Linked DNA regions of Ilumatobacter coccineus YM16-304. The main gene of each other region encodes a partner of the protein of the gene in region 2 in a complex. Links are inferred from orthologs where the notes say so. Each region holds a gene or a part of one and is shown on either strand. Other genes may lie near its edges.

Evidence for each region.
Region 1: the proteins of metK (region 2) and groL are in contact, whole or in part, in a cryo-EM structure (PDB 8P4O), measured with the Escherichia coli proteins. The link is inferred for Ilumatobacter coccineus YM16-304 from one-to-one orthologs.

What each region holds. Positions count from the first base shown.
Region 1 is NC_020520.1:3,978,664-3,986,940, forward strand. Bases 2,514-5,417 are described here. They hold groL (chaperonin GroEL), read right to left. Parts: upstream 4,833-5,417; coding sequence 3,195-4,832; downstream 2,514-3,194. Other genes in these bases: YM304_RS17735 (hypothetical protein), read right to left, coding at 2,514-2,851; groES (co-chaperone GroES), read right to left, coding at 4,896-5,186; YM304_RS23005 (EAL domain-containing protein), read right to left, coding at 5,367-5,417. In the rest of the region: YM304_RS23000 (PqqD family peptide modification chaperone), read left to right, coding at 1-693; YM304_RS17725 (SDR family NAD(P)-dependent oxidoreductase), read left to right, coding at 731-1,519; YM304_RS17730 (NUDIX hydrolase), read right to left, coding at 1,592-2,272; more of YM304_RS17735, read right to left, coding at 2,330-2,513; more of YM304_RS23005, read right to left, coding at 5,418-7,652; YM304_RS17755 (cytochrome P450), read right to left, coding at 7,692-8,277.
Region 2 is NC_020520.1:2,273,482-2,281,724, reverse strand. The notes cover bases 5,374-8,243. They hold metK (methionine adenosyltransferase), read right to left. Parts: upstream 7,469-8,243; coding sequence 6,278-7,468; downstream 5,374-6,277. Other genes in these bases: coaBC (bifunctional phosphopantothenoylcysteine decarboxylase/phosphopantothenate--cysteine ligase CoaBC), read right to left, coding at 7,509-8,243; YM304_RS10260 (primosomal protein N' family DNA-binding protein), read right to left, coding at 5,374-6,244. Outside these bases: YM304_RS10285 (transcription antitermination factor NusB), read right to left, coding at 1-352; YM304_RS10280 (methionyl-tRNA formyltransferase), read right to left, coding at 349-1,182; def (peptide deformylase), read right to left, coding at 1,193-1,738; YM304_RS10270 (class I SAM-dependent methyltransferase), read left to right, coding at 1,728-2,414; YM304_RS10265 (HelD family protein), read right to left, coding at 2,458-4,422; more of YM304_RS10260, read right to left, coding at 4,493-5,373. UniProt on the Escherichia coli protein: Catalyzes the formation of S-adenosylmethionine (AdoMet) from methionine and ATP.

The DNA.
Region 1 (8,277 bases), 1.7 Mb from region 2 along the record:
GAACTCGTCGTGTGCGGCACCGGCAGCGACGACCTCGACCACGGCATCGGCTTCGTCGACGATCTCGGCGCTCTACTCGAGCGTTCGAGGTGCACCGTCGCCCCGATCCTCAGCGGCTCGGGAACGCGCATCAAGATCCTCGAATCGTGGGCGCACGGCGTGCCCGTCGTGACGACGAGTCTCGGCGTCGAAGGCCTCGACGCTCGAGACGGCGTCCACGTGCTCGTCGCCGACGACGCTGCGTCGTTCGCAGTGCGCATCGTCGACCTGCTCGACGACCCGGCGATGCGAGCGTCGCTGAGCCGAAGCGGCCTCGAACTCGTGGCCGACCGCTACGCGAAGCCGCATGTGGCGACCGCGGCACGCGAACTGCTCGACCAGACGGTTCGACGGTCGATCCGTCGCCCCGGGCCGGCACAGGCGGACGATCTCGACCTCGCGGAGGCCGACGACGGCCTGGTCGTGTTCGAACCCACGGCTTCGGCCGCGCATCACCTCAATCCGTCGGCAGCGGTCGTGTTCATGCTCTGCGACGGTGCCACCGACGCGGTCACGATCGCCGAGCGATATGCCGAGACCTTCGGGCTCGACGAGCCACCACTGGCGCAGGTCGTTCGCACGATCGACGACCTCGTTCACAAGCGCCTCCTCGAACCCGCCTCCTGGACCGTAGCCCCGACGCCTCGGCAGTGAGTCGTCGCGGTCGTCGGCGAGGTGCAAACATCGGACGATGTCGAACGCCGAGAACCGTCCAGTCGCACTGATCACCATGGCCACCGGGTACGTCGGTCCGGCCCTCGCCCGCACCATGGCCGACCGCGGGTTCGATCTCGTGCTCCACGGCACGGCCGGCGACGGCACGATGGTCGGCGTCGAGGAATCGTTCGACAGCCAGATCGCCGACCTCGCGAAGCGCGGCGCCGACGTGCTCACGATCAGCGACGTCGATCTCACCACCCGAACCGGCAACCAGTCGATGATCGAGCGGGTACTCGAACGATTTGGACGGCTCGACTCGGCATGTCTGGTCACCGGACTCATCGTCACCGGCAAGTTCCTCGACATGACCGACGACCAGTGGGCCAAGGTCAAGGCCACCAACCTCGACATGGTGTTCCACGGACTCCAGGCGGTGCTGCCCCCGATGGTCGCGGCCGGCGCCGGGCAGTGCGTGGTGTTCACGTCGGCCACCGGCGGGCGTCCCGACCCGATGGTGTCGATCTACGGCGGCACCCGAGCCGGAGCGAACGGCATCGTGCGTGCCGTCGGTCTCGAACACGCTCGCCACGGCGTGCAGGTCAACGCGATCGGCACCAACTACATGGACTTCCCGGGCTTCCTCAAGGCGTCGCGGGCCGACGGAGACCCCGAACGTCGGGCCATGATCGAAGCGCAGGTCCCGCTGCGCCGACTCGGCACGATGGACGAACTGTCGAGCGTCACGGCTGGTCTCCTCGACGGCTCCAACCGCTTCCAGACCGGTCAGTTCTTCGACTTCTCCGGCGGCTGGGGCGCCTGACCCCAGCCCGTCATTCGGTGTCAGACACCAGTTGACGCACCAGTTGACGGACGACCTTCGACGGCGGCCGGGTCAGGACTGCAGCGAGAGCAACTCGACGAGCATGTGGGCGGTGGCGCCCCACACGGTCTCGTCGTCGAGGTGGAAGAAGTGGAGCGGCCGGTCGACCGGCGCGAGGCCCCAACGCTCGCGGTGGTACGTGCCCGGACGGGTGAGCTCGGCGATCGGCGTCCACATCACCCGGTCGGCTTCCATCGTCTTCGGTTCGAGCTCGAGGCGGTCGTCGAGCGTCGCCACGATCGGCACGATGTAGCTCTTCGACACGAACGTCGAGAGGTGACCGAGTTCGCCCACCACCGTCGGTCGTTGCGGTGAGAGCCCGACCTCCTCGTGCGCTTCGCGCAGCGCCGTCTCGATCGGCGACTCCCCCGGGTCGCAGCGGCCTCCCGGGAAGCTGATCTCACCCTTGTGGTTGCGCAGCTGCATCGATCGACGGGTGAGGAGCACCTCGGCCCCGGCCGGGCCGTCGGCGAGCACCAGGAGCACCGCCGAGTGCTTCGCCTCGGGAAACGTCGGTGCGATCGGGGCGGGCGTGTCGATGACCGGTCGGGTCAGTTCGTCGACCGACCACGTCGCCCCGAGCGGCCAGGGGGTCTCGTACTCCTCGACCGCGCTGGGCGGACGCGGGATGGTCTGGCGGCCGCCTCGGCGACGGGGAGTTCCGTCGGGTCGAGCGTTGGCGCCGTTCGTCATCGTCACCGATCGTTCAGCCCTTTCACGGTGTGAAGTCTACGAGTCGGTCGAGTGCGGTCAGTCGGCGGAGGTGTCGTCGTCGGCCGACAGGTTCTTCTTCACGCGCTTGGCCATGTTGATGCCGTCGCCGACGATGCGACCGGCCTTCTGTCCGACCTCTTCGCTGGTCGGCCGCGCCGGCTTCTTGCGCTGCGACTTGGCGCTACGCCGTCGCTCCTTGCGTTCGTCACGGGTGGCGAAGTCGGTGTTCCACCACACGAACGCGAGCACCACGGCGAGCAGCACCATCAGCACGCGAGCATTGTCGCCGAGCGCGATCGTCGGTTGCACGGCGGCGACGACGACGGCAGCGATGATGGCGATGTCGATGATGCGATGCAGCTTGCGGCCGTAGAGACGGAACGCTCCCGCCGGTCCGATGGTGAGCGCGGCGTTGATCATGATCGCCACACCGAGCGCGGCCGGGACCGCCGGCGTTTCGCTCTGGATGCTCGACGACACGAACACGGCGCCGATGAGGTACTCGACCCCTTGATGCAGCCAGAACGGCCGCATCGCTCCTCTCGGTTCGCTCGCCATACGTGGCGAGGGTACCCGCGCCGGACGCTTTGTCTCAGAGACAAACCGTCCGAGGGTGATATCCGGCCAGGCCAGATGTCGTCGCGTGAGGGTGATATTTGGCCAGGCCAGAAATCACCCTGTATCGAAGCGGGAGTCGCCCCGCAGCGCGCAGCGCCACACGGCGAGTCTGTCGGCGATGGAACTGACGACCGGAACGAACCGCCGTGACCGCCAGCGCGTTCGAAGAACGCAAAAGGGGAGCCGGCTCGAAGCCGGCTCCCCTTTTGACTGAACGTGAAGACGACGAAGTCGGCTTCGAGCTGACGGAGTCAGCGTGGCGGGACGGAGTCCCGCCGAACGGTCACATCATGCCGCCCATGCCGCCCATGCCGCCGCCGGGCATGCCACCCATGCCGGCGTCGTCTTCGGGCTCGTCGGCGACGAGGCACTCGGTGGTGAGGACCATCGCGGCGATCGACGCAGCGTTCTGGAGACCCGCACGGGTCACCTTGGCCGGGTCGATGATGCCCGCAGCGATGAGGTCCATCATCTCGCCCGTCGCGGCGTTCATGCCCATCGAACCCTCAGCGGCTTCGACTTCCTTGACGACGACAGCGCCTTCGAGGCCGGCGTTGTTGGCGATGTTGAGGCCCGGCGCGATGAGCGCGGTCCACACCGTCTTGGCGCCGGTCTTCTCGTCACCGTCGAGCGAGTCGACGACCTTCTGCACGGCGCCACGGGCACGGATGAGGGCGGTGCCGCCACCGGCGACCACGCCTTCCTCGATGGCCGCACGAACCGACGACACGGCGTCTTCGATGCGGTGCTTCTTCTCCTTGAGCTCCACTTCCGTGGCAGCGCCGACCTTGATGAGCGCAACGCCACCGGCCAGCTTCGCGAGACGCTCCTGGAGCTTCTCACGATCCCAGTCGGAGTCGGTGTTCTCGATCTCGGCCTTGATCTGGTTGACACGAGCTTCGATGTCGGAGCTCTCGCCACCACCGTCGACGATGGTGGTGTTGTCCTTGGTGATCACGACGCGCTTGGCGGTACCGAGCAGGTCGAGCGTGACGTTGTCGAGCTTGAGGCCGACTTCTTCGCTGATGACCTGGCCACCGGTGAGGACGGCCATGTCCTGCAGCATCGCCTTGCGGCGGTCGCCGAAGCCCGGGGCCTTGACGGCAGCAGCGTTGAACGTGCCGCGGATCTTGTTGACCACGAGGGTGGCGAGCGCTTCGCCTTCGATGTCTTCGGCGATGATGACCAGCGGCTTGCCGGTCTGCATGACGGCCTCGAGGGTCGGCAGCATCGTCTGGACGGTCGAGATCTTGGCGCTGTGCAGGAGGATGTAGGCGTCTTCGAGGACGACTTCCTGGCGCTCGGTGTCGGTGACGAAGTACGGCGACAGGTAGCCCTTGTCGAACTGCATGCCCTCGGTGAAGTCGAGCTCGGTGCCGAACGTGTTCGACTCCTCGACCGTGACCACGCCGTCCTTGCCGACCTTGTCGATGGCGTCGGCGATGACTTCGCCGACCGAAGCGTCGGCGGCCGAGATGGTGGCGACCGAAGCGATGTCGCTCTTGTCGTCGACGTCCTTGGCCTGGCTCTGGATCGACTCGACAGCGGCGGCCACAGCGGCCTCGATGCCCTTCTTGATGGCCATCGGGTTGGCGCCGGCGGCGACGTTGCGCATGCCGGCGGTGACCATGGCCTGAGCGAGCACGGTCGCGGTGGTCGTACCGTCACCGGCGATGTCGTCGGTCTTGGTGGCGACTTCCTTCACGAGCTGGGCGCCCATGTTCTCGAACACGTCTTCGAGCTCGATCTCCTTGGCGATCGACACACCGTCGTTGGTGATCGTCGGAGCGCCGAACTTCTTGTCGAGCACGACGTTGCGACCCTTGGGGCCGATGGTGACCTTGACGGCGTCAGCGAGCTTGTTGACACCGGCTTCGAGTGCGCGGCGCGCCTCGTCGTCGAATTTCAGAATCTTTGCCATATCAGTTGTCTCCTAGCGGATGTATTGGCGAGTGGGGAAAGTGTTGCGATTGGTGTGGAGGGGTCAGCCGACGATGGCGAGCACGTCGCGGCTGTTCAGGACGAGCAGGTCTTCTCCGCCCGAGCTGACCTCGGTGCCGCCGTACTTGCTGTACATGACGATGTCACCGACGTTGATGCCGACTTCGATCAGTTCGCCAGTGGTCTCGGAGCGCTTGCCCGGGCCGACGGCGAGCACTTCGCCCTGCTGCGGCTTTTCCTTGGCGGAGTCGGGGATGACCAGACCGGATGCGGTCTGCGTCTCGGCCTCGGCAGGCCGGACCACGATGCGGTCATCGAGTGGCTTCAGGTTCATGTTTCATGCCTCCATTGGCAGTTCACGTAGTGAATTTCAGTGCGGATTGGTTCGACTCGACTTCGAGTCACGCTTGAGGTCACACACGCTTTGGCACTCCCTCAAACCGAGTGCCAACACTACGCCTCGCGATCGGAGTTGGCAACCGGCAAGCGAGAGTGCCAATCGAGGTACTGCGGTTCAGGCAGGAGGCGGATCGAAGGCGAGCTGTGTGCCCACCCACGGCGCCGCGATGGTGCCGAATCGCTCCGACACGATGTCGGCGGGCATCGCCGCATCGAGGAACCAGCCCTGGACGAGGTGTGCGCCGTGGCGCCTGGCCAGTTCGAGGTCGGCGAAGGTCTCGACACCCTCGATCACGACGTCGAGGCCGAGGTTGAGCCCGAGCGAGATGATCCCGGCGAAGAGCTGCGCCTTCTTCGGGTCGCGCGACGCTTCGGCGAGGAACATTCGATCGATCTTGACCTGCTGCACCGGGAGGTCGTGCAGGTAGCTGAGCGACGAGTAGCCCGTTCCGAAGTCATCGATCGACAGCGTCACGCCGAGCGCGATGATGTCGTCGAGCAGGCGACGCGTCTTGGCGTCGTCGCGCTGCACCACCACGCTCTCGGTGATCTCCAGGCACAGACGACCGGGCTCGACCCCGTGGCGGCGAATCGACGCTCGCAGCATCTCGAGGAACTCCGGCTGCCAGAGCTGCATCGTCGACACGTTGACGGCGACGACCGGAGTGTCGAGCTGATCGTCGCACCACCGTCCGATCTGTGCGCAGACCGCCTCGATGACGTACTCGCCGAGCGCGCTGATGAGGCCGGCGTTCTCGGCGGCGGCGACGAACTCGACCGGCGGAATCGGCCCTTCGACGACGTGGTGCCAGCGGGCCAGCGCCTCGACCGATCGCAGTTGTCCGTCGGTGGCGGCGTAGAGCGGCTGGTACTCGAGGCTGATCTCGTGCTCGTGGAGCGCACGCCGCAGCTCGGAGGCGAGGTGGATCCGCCGCTGGTTCGACGATGACATGCTCGGCGAGTACAGCTGCCAATGGCCTCGACCGTTGCGCTTCACGGCGTAGAGCGCGAGGTCGGCGTTGGTCATGGCGGTCTCGATGCTGACTCCATGCTCCGGGAGCACGGCGACACCGACACTCGCCGTCATCGTGGTCTCGCCGGCACGCGTCTGGCGCACCTCGGTGACGCTGCGAGTGACTCGCTGGGCTGCGGCCTCGATCGCCTCCGGGGCGATGTCGCCCGGCGCGGTCAGCAGTGCGAACTCGTCACCTCCGAGGCGAGCGAGGAACTCGCCCGGCAGCAGTGCCTCGCCGAGCGACCTCATCACCGACTTGAGCAGTTCGTCACCCGCTTGATGGCCGAAGGCATCGTTGACCGCCTTGAACGAGTCGAGGTCGATGATGAGCAGCGCGAAACCGAGGGTCGCCGGCTCGTCGACGGTGCGGAACCGGCTGATGCGTTCGTCGAGCTCGCGCACGAAGGCGGCACGGTTCGGCACCCCGGTCAGGTCGTCGTTGTACGCGCGGTGCTCGAGATCGTCGCGGAGTTCGACCACCTTCGCGAGTCCGCTCGCGAGATAGCCGATCTCGTCGCGACGATCGGTGAGGCCCACCGCCGTCGACGCGCCCGGCGATCCGACGTCGTGCGCGACCTTGATCAACCGGTTCATGGGGCGGAACGCGAAGAACATCACCACGATGCCCGACGCCGCCATCACCGACAGCAGGACGATCATGGTGATCAGCACGCGTCTCGCGGCCTGGGAGTTGCTCACCGTGAGGTCGTCGACGAATCCGACGTCGACCGCCAGGATGCCGACCGTCGCCTCGGCCCCGTCGACGATGGGCACCAGGTAGGCGTAGCGGGAGCGGCCGGCGACGGGCACTTCGCCGCTGTACGGCTGACTGTCGACGAGCGAGTCGTACGCCGGGTGGCCCTCGGCGATGATGCCCGGCTCGACCTGCGAGTTGCCCAGACGAGCGCCCGACGCATCGGTGAACGTCGTCGAGATCCGATCGAAGGCCGCTGACTCGGCGTTGTACCGAAAGATGTTCGCCGCGCCCTGGTTGACCTGCGCGACGGTGTCGAGGAGCGAGTCCCACGACGGAGCGGGTTCGAGCCGATCGATCGAATCGATCTTGATCACGACGGGCGACCCGTCGACCGAGCAGTCGACGGCGAACTCGCTGTGCTGCTGCTCGAACAGCGCGGCCGCAGCTCGCGCCGCCCGATCGACCCTGATCTCGGCGTTGTCGTGGTTGATCTCGCGGATCTCACCGAGTCCGATGAAGGCGAGCAGGCCCATCGAGAGGGCGGAGACGACGATGAAGTACGCCGTCGTCCGAGCCGGAAACGACCACCCCGACGGGCGTTCGGACTCGCCCGATTCCTCCATGTCCATCTTTCGACAGTCTGCTACGAATCTTGAGGTGGCGGCGACACTCAGCGGGGACGCCGGCACAGGGCGTGACGTTCATGCTCCGTGTGCACCACCGGGCGATCAGCTGGTCGACAGGCGCAACTCGGTCAGTCCGCGGATCACGAAGGTGGGGTGGTACGTGGGTTCGACCACGAGGCGCAGGTCGGGGAAGCGTTCGGCGAACCCCTGCACCGATCGGGCCAGCTCCTGTCGGGCGAGCGGCGCGCCGATGCAGAAGTGGATGCCGCCGCCGAATCCGACGTGCGCCGGGTCGTCTCGGCCCACGTCGAAGGTGTCGGGATCGTCGAAGCGACGCGGGTCTCGCTGTGCCGAGCCGAAGAGCATGGCGATCTCGTCGCCGACCTCCAGCCGCTGGCCGGCGATCTCAACGCCGGGTTCGAGCACCCACCGTTCGAACATGTGCAGTGGAGCGTCGAACCGGAGCAGTTCTTCGACCGCCGACGCGTATGTGACTGCGCCCGACGTGACGCGTTCCCACTGGTCGCGATGGTGCATGAGCGCTCGGAACCCGTTGCCGAGCGTGTTGACGGTGGCTTCGTGACCGGCTTCGAGGAGCACCATCGTGGTCGAGATGATCTCGGCCTCGGTGAGCGTGTCACCTTCGTCTTCGACGCGGGCGAGTTCCGACACGAGCAACCCGTCGGGG
Region 2 (8,243 bases):
GCTGATTGGCGAAACGGTCGATGATCGCGTCGCACGCTCGGCGCATGCGGGTCGAGCCGTAGACCAGTTCGGTGGCGAACTTGCGGTCCTGCTCCGACAGATCCGACGCCGCGAGCATCGGGCCGAGCACGAGGTTGGCGTAGGCCCCGTCGTTCTCGATACGGCGAAGCACGTCGAGGGCGACGCCTCGGGCCATGCCGCGCGCTGCCGTTCGCGAGGTCGGCTTCGGCGTCGTCGTTCCGACCTCCGTCTTGCGGCCGGTCTGCAACGCAGCTCTGCGCTGCTTGCGGTTGAGCGGCTTGCCCGTCGGCGGGGCGAAGGCCGTCTGGTCGGCGTCCGGCTGGTCGCTCACAGGCCGCCGAACCGTTCGTCGGCCGTGGGTTGTGCGCCGTTGCGCCATGCGTCGAATGCCATCGGGCCCTTGCCTTCGGGTTGCACCACGGTCGGGAGGATGCTGCCGTCGACGAGGTCGGCGGCGTGGATCTTGAGCCGCTTGCCCCGGAACGTCGTCCAGGCGCCGCCCACGCGGATCCGGCGGTGCACGTCGATCATCGACTGCGACCAGTCGATCTCGAACTCGTCCTTGGTCAGCTTGGACGCGTAGAGCGGCTCACCGCGCTGCGGCGTCGGATCGTCGATCCAGTCGGTCACCGGTGTCGCCAGTTGCTCGACGAGCAGATCGGCGCCGACGTCGACGAGCGTGCGGCGCAACTCGTCGGCCGTCGTGTCGTCGCCGATCGGCACCCGACGTTCGGCGTAGATGCCACCCGTGTCGAGGCCTTCCTCCACCCGCATCACGTCGACACCGGTCTCGGCGTCGCCGGCGAGCAGCGCCCGCTCGACGGGTGCGGCGCCACGCCACCGCGGCAACAGCGAGAAGTGCAGGTTGACCATCGGCAGCACGTCGAGCAGGTGTGGCTTGATGATGCGTCCGTAGGCCACGACCACGCCGAGTTCGGCGCCATCGTCGGTGACGGCAGCGAGCACGTCGTCGGGGTCGTGCGAGACGGTGAGCCCGAGTTCGAGCGCAGCGGCCTTCACCGGGCTCGGCGAGAGAGCGCCGCCCCGGCCCCGCTTCTTGTCGATGCGGGTGATGACGCGAACGACATCGTGACCAGCGTCCACCAGTGCGCGGAGCGGCGGAACCGCCATCTCCGGGGTGCCGAGGTAGACGAGCTTCACTCGCCCAGCCTCAACTCGACCGCAGCCGGCGCAACGGGTTGCGGCGAGCGGCGGCCGCCTCGGCGGCGGTCTGCTCTTCGATGCGGCGGTACTCGGCGAGCGCTTCGGCCCGCTGGTCGCCTTCGAGACGATCGAACATCAGCACGCCGTTGAGGTGATCGATCTCGTGCTGGAACATGCGCGCTTCGAGTTCGTCGGACTCGATCTCGATGATCTCGCCCTGCAGGTCGACACCGCGGACGAGCACGGTCTTGGGTCGGATCATCTCGACGTACAAGCCCGGGATCGACAGGCAGCCCTCGTCGTACGCCCACTCGCCGTCGGACTCGACGACCTCGGGGTTGATGATCGCCATCGGGTTGTCACCGAGGTCCCACACGACGACCTGCTTCTGCACACCGATCTGCGGCGCGGCGAGCGCGATGCCATTGCCCGACTCGACGAGCGTGTCGAACATGTCGTCGACGAGCCGGATGATCTTCCCGTCGACGTCCGCGACCTTCAGTGCCTTGCTCTTGAGCACCGGATCGCCGTATGTCCTGATCTTGTACGACATTGCTGCCAGGCTAGGGCCCGTGGCCCCCCAACCCGACGAACATGACGATCATCACGCTGCGACGGGCCGGTCCGAAACCGCCGACGCGCACTACTTCGACGACGATCCGACGGTCCCGTCAGACCCCGTCACGATCGATGTGACACTGCCCGACACCGCGTTCACGCTCGAGACCGACCGTGGCGTGTTCAGCCGTGGTCACGTCGACAACGGCACGAGCTTGCTCATCCGTTCCGACGCCGCACTGGCCTCGTCGGGGCACCTGCTCGACCTCGGCTGCGGCGCCGGACCGATCGCTCTGACCATGGCTCGCCGCTCCCCCGGTTCGACGGTGTGGGCGGTCGACGTCAACTCGCGAGCCCGTGAACTGTGCGCCCGCAACGCCAAGCGCAACGGGATCACCAACGTGCGCGTCGCCGCGCCAGGCGATGTTCCCGACGACGTGCGTTTTGCGACGATCTGGTCGAATCCGCCGATCCGAATCGGCAAACCGGCGCTGCGCGAATTGCTGACCGACTGGCTCGGCCGCCTCACCGACGACGGCACCGCAACCCTCGTAGTGCAGAAGCACCTCGGCGCCGACTCGCTGCAGAAGTGGCTGATCGGCCAGGGCTACGCCACCTCCCGCGTGGCCAGCAAAGCCGGCTTCCGCCTGCTCGCCCTCACCTCGGACTGACCAACCTGGTCATTTCCATCCGGGAAGGAAATCACCAGGTTGGTCAGTTGGCGATGACGGCGGGTGGCGTGGAGTCGGTGACGAGGACCAGTCGCTGGACGGCGCGAGTCATCGCGACGTAGAGCAATCGGGCGCCGCGAGGTGTGTGCTCGACATCCAACCGGCCCTCGGCGAGCACCTCGTGCGGGTTGACGACGAGCACGCCGTCGAACTCGAGTCCCTTCACGGCGTGTGCCTCGAACACCGGCACCTCGGTCGGCCCCAGGTCGTGCACGTGCGCCACCCCGGTCAGACCTTCGATTTCGAGCGACGCGCCGATCGCATCGTGCAGTCGAGCCGGCGCCACGATGCCCATGACCTTGTGCTTCTTCTTCAGCGCCGCAGCTTCGGTGGCGACGCGACCAGGCAACTCGTCGCTGCCGCACGATTCCCACACGGGCGCATCGCCGGCGAGTCGCACGCTGCGACTCTCGGTCGCGTCGACATCGGTGAGCGGGAGCAAGCGGTTCGCGACGCTCAGCACGGGCTCGGGCACGCGGTAGCCGATCGTGAGATCGGCGACGATTCCCGACGAGCCGTCGGGTCCGAGATGCGCGAACACGTCGTTCCAACGCTCCTGGCCCGCCGGCGTGGTGGACTGAGCGACGTCGCCGACGAGCGTCATCGACGACGCCGGACTGCGGCGACCGATCACACGGAGCGCGACCGCCGAATGGTCTTGTGCTTCGTCGACCACGACGTGCCCATAGGTGAACGGCGATCCGTCGAGCAGCGAATTCGCTTCGTCGACAAGCAACTGGTCGGCCGGCGTCCATGCCCGCTTCTTGCCCTTCGGGCCACCGAGCTGCGCTGCGAGCAACCGGTCGACGAGCTTGATCGGCTTCTGGGTCGGCCACGCCTTGGTGATCGCCGACTTCAACGGACCGGCGCTCGCCCACGCATCGTCCTTGCCGCTACGCCGCAAGAGTTCACGTTTGGCGATCGCCGTGAGACGAGCCCGGCGCTCGTTGATCGGCGTGTTGCCCGCCTTCGCCGTCGCCACCCATCCGGCGAACTCGGCAGCGCTGATGACGTGATTGCGCACGCCGATCGGCACGACGATGTCGTCGTCGGGGGCGCTGATCGCTCCGAGCGCCGCTGCTTCGAGGTCGGCGAGCCGATCGGCTGCCCCCTTCCAGCGAGCGGCCTCGGCGTCGTCGACACCCGTGACCTCGACACGCGGGATGCACAGCTCCTGTGCGGTCGCCTGGCGCACGCTGCGCTCACCCAGCGACGGCAGGACGTTGCCGATGTAGTCGAGGAACGCCTGGTTGGGGCCGACGATCAGCACGCCGTCGCGGGCCAAGCGAGCTCGATGTTCGAACAGGAGGTACGCCGCTCGGTGGAGCGCGACCGCGGTCTTGCCGGTGCCAGGTCCGCCTTGAACGATCAGCACCTGGTCGATGTCGGAGCGGATCACGACGTCTTGCTCGCCCTGGATCGTCGCGACGATCTCGCGCATCTCACCACTGCGCTCGGCGCCGATCTCGGCGAGCACCGGGTCGGGGATTCCGGCCGCTGCTCCCCCGGCGTCCGGGTCGTCGAGATGCTCGTCGAGGTAGGCGGTCAACGCTCCGTCGTCGAGGGTGAAGCGACGGCGGAACGCCACGCCGAGCGGGTCGATCGCCGTCGCTCGGTAAAACGGCGCGGCGATCGGCGCCCGCCAGTCGACCACCACCGGGTCGTGAGCGTCGTCTTCGATGTGACGCCGGCCGATGTACCACTCCTCGCGATCGCTCCCGTCGAGATCGTCGCAGTCGATCCGTCCGAAGAACTCGCCGGCCCCCGGGCTGCGCAACGATTCCAGCGCATCGCCCACCGTCATCTCGACGAACTCCTGGGTGATCTCGTCGGCGGACGCCGAGGGATCGAGCGCTTCGAACCGTTCGATCATCCGGTCGCGAGCGGCCCCAGCCGCGCGAAATCGGGCCTGCTCGTCGGTGAGGTCGGGGAACAGGTCAGCAGTCATGAGGGCGTTCGACCGTATCGGATCACGACCGGTTGTTTCCCTTGGACCGGGACGAAAAGAAACAAGCGGGTCAGATGCGGGCGGGGTCGACCTCGACTCGGATGCGCGCTCCGGGCGGGCGTTCGGCGGCGTTGAGCGCCTCGCCGAGCACGGTCCACGATTCGGCACGAACGAGATGGTGATCGTCGTCGATGTGCCCGACCTGCACGACGTCTCGGTCGAGTTGCTCGATCACCTCGTCGCTGAACCCGCCGGAGATCGATGCCAACGCGCCGTACGGCGGCAGGTGCAGCATCTCGCGTCGGGAGCGTTCGGCATCGAGCACGAGGTCGGGATCGGCGCGGAACGCCGCCTGCACGACCTCGTGGTCAGGGTTGAACGTCTGGATCATCACCTCCGGCGCCAATCGGCCGGCTCGAATGATCAACGCGAGCGCCTGCTCCGAGGCCCGGAACCGTGGCGCCAGCATCTCGGAGTCGAACTCCAGGAACGCGACGACGTCGGCTCTGTCGATCCGGTGCAGCACCGCTTCGGTCCCCACGTAGATGTCGGCCCGCTTCGGCGGCTCGTCGTCGGCACCGGTCACGGCGACGACGGGTCGGTTCGCGGCCGCCTCCAGTTCTTCGCGAAGGCGCGTCACGCCGGGTCGCAGATTGGCGAACTTCGACGCACCGCACGCCTGACACACCGCGGGCCGCTCGGTTCCACATCGCCGACACGACAACCGGTTGTCGTCGGTCAGGCCGACCGCCGCATCACACGTCTCGCAGCGGATCAGCTCCCGGCACGTACGGCACGCCAACACCCGGGCGCGACCGGTGATGTTGCTCACGCACACGACGTGCTGCAGCGGATCACGGAGCCGTTCGATGAGCGCCGAGGTGATCAACGAGCGCTTCCACGGGTCCTCGTCGGTCCGGTCGACCACCTCGACTCGCGGCCAGTGCAAGCGCTCGCGATCTCGCGGCGGATGAACGACACCTCCGGGGCCAGCCAGTTCTTCGACCGCGACGAGCGTCGGCGCGGGCGACACGAACACGGCCGGCACCCCGGCCCGGCGGCACCGTTCGGCGACCACGTCGCGTGCATGCCAGGTGGGCGAGCGTTCGTCTTGCAACGCCTCGTCGTGCTCGTCGACCACGATCGCTGCGGCCAGGCCGGCGCACGGCATCCAGGCGGCGCTGCGCGAACCGATCACCACGTCGACACCACCGGCCGCCGCAGCCCAGTCGTCGGGCACGTAGGCCACCGTCGCGCCGGTGCGCCGCAGGCGTGACGCCAGCAGCGCTGCGTCGTGGTTGGTGGGCACGACCACCAGAGTCGGGCCGAGGCCGATCGCCGACAGCACCGAGGGCAGCACGTCGCTGCGCGGTGGCAGCCGGAGCACACCGCCACCCGATTCGAGCAGCTTCGTCGTGGCCGGCGAACTCGGGGCCGGCGCAGTCGCCCGCCGGTGCGGGGGCGGCAACGTCCGGACCGCGTTGCGCGGTGAGGCGGTGACGAGGAACGGGCGGATGCGACGGGCCGCCCATCTGACCGAGGCCCAGTGAGCGAGTTCGATCAGCTCGGGCGCGGGCCCATGACCGCGCACCTTCGCAATGGGCTTGAGTTCGTCGGCCGGGACCGCCGGCTCGTCGGGGAGCTCGATGACCCAGCCACCGATACGGCGGCCGTGCAGCTCGACACGCACCATCGTGCCGACCTCGACCTGATCGACGAGGTCGTCAGGAATCGAGTAGTCGAACGGTTTCGCCAGCCCGGTGACGTCGGGCAACACGCGAGCGCATCGAACCGTGTGACCGAACAGCAACCCGTCGGTCACGGCCGGTCACACAATTCGATGCGTGCGGTCAGGTCAGGCGCCGAGCGCGGACTTGAAGTCGTCGAGGCGGTCGAGCTGCTCCCACGGGAACTCTTCGCGACCGAAGTGACCGTAGGCAGCCGACTTCTTGTAGATCGGACGCTTGAGGTCGAGGTCGCGCACGATCGCGCCGGGACGCAGGTCGAACGTCGAGCGAACGGCGGCTTCGATCTTCGCCGGATCTTCGGCAGCGGTACCGAACGTCTCGACGAGGATGCTCATCGGCTGCGCCATGCCGATGGCGTAGGCGAGCTGGATCTCACAGCGATCGGCGGCGCCGGAAGCGACGACGTGCTTGGCGACCCAACGGCCGGCGTAGGCAGCCGAGCGGTCGACCTTGGATGGGTCCTTGCCCGAGAAGGCGCCGCCGCCGTGGCGGCCCATGCCACCGTAGGTGTCGACGATGATCTTGCGGCCGGTGAGGCCACAGTCGCCGACCGGGCCACCGATGACGAACTTGCCGGTCGGGTTGATGTAGATCTCGTAGTCGTCGTCGGCGAACTGCTCGGGGATGACGGGGCGGATGACCTGGTCGATGAGATCGGGACGGATGACGGTGTCGCGGTCGATCCCGTCCTGGTGCTGCGTCGAGATGAGCACGGCCTTGAGTGCGACCGGCTTGCCGTTCTCGTCGTACTCGAAGGTGACCTGGGTCTTGCCGTCGGGGCGCAGGTACGGAACCTGACCCGACTTGCGCACGTCGGCGAGACGCTCCGACAGGCGATGTGCCGTGTTGATCGGCAGCGGCATGAGCACGTCGGTCTCGTTGCAGGCGTAGCCGAACATCATGCCCTGGTCGCCCGCGCCCTGCAGGTTGAGCTGATCTTCACCGGCGGTGCCGCCACGGAACTCTTCGCTCGTGTCGACGCCCTGCGCGATGTCGGGGCTCTGCTCGTCGAGGGTGACCATGACGCCACACGTGTTGCCGTCGAAACCGAACAGCGCGTTGTCGTAGCCGATGCCGTTGATGGTCTCGCGAGCGATCTTCGGAATCTCGACGTAGGCGGTCGTGCTGACTTCGCCGGCGACGACGCACAGGCCGGTCGTGACCAGCGTTTCGCATGCGACTCGAGCGTCGGGATCCTCGGTGAGGATGGCGTCGAGCACGGCGTCGGAGATCTGGTCCGCCATCTTGTCGGGATGCCCCTCGGTGACGGATTCGGAGGTGAACGAGTAATTGGCCATGTGATGTCCTGTCTACTGTGATCTGGTCATCGTCGACGGATCAGCGCGTGCGTCTGATGTCGACGATCGTGTCGATGACGGCCCGGGCAACATCTCGCTTGGCAGCAAGGTCGATCTCGACAGGCTTCGCGTCGGGCCTGAGCAGCGTAACCGCATTGGTGTCGTGAGCGAACCCGACTTCGGGAGCGCCGACGTCGTTGGCGACGATGAGATCGAGACGCTTCTTCTCGAGCTTGGACGTCGCGTTCGCGATGAGATCGTCGGTTTCTGCGGCGAATCCGACGAGCACCTGACCGGCCCGTTTGTTCTCTCCGAGTCCGGCGAGAATGTCAGGAGTCGGCTCGAGCACGATCTCGGGAACGCCATCGCGCTTCTTGATCTTGCCGGTCGCCGCTGACGCCGGACGGAAGTCGGCGACCGCTGCCGCCATGACCACGACGTCGTGGTCGTCTGCCGCAGCGTTCATCGCCGCATGCATCTCGGCGGCGGTCTCGACGGGCACGACCACCGCCCCGGGCGGCGTCGGGAGTGAGACGGTCGACACGATCGTGACCGATGCGCCGCGAGCGAGCGCTTCGGCGGCCACGGCGTACCCCTGCTTGCCCGAGGAACGGTTGGCGATGACTCTGACGGAGTCGATCGGCTCGCGAGTGCCACCGGCCGACACCACGAGGCGGACGCCGTCGAGGTCGTTCGGGCCGAGCACTCGCTCGACTTCGGCGACGATGCGCTCCGGCTCGGCGAGGCGGCCGGCGCCGACGTCGCCACCGGCGAG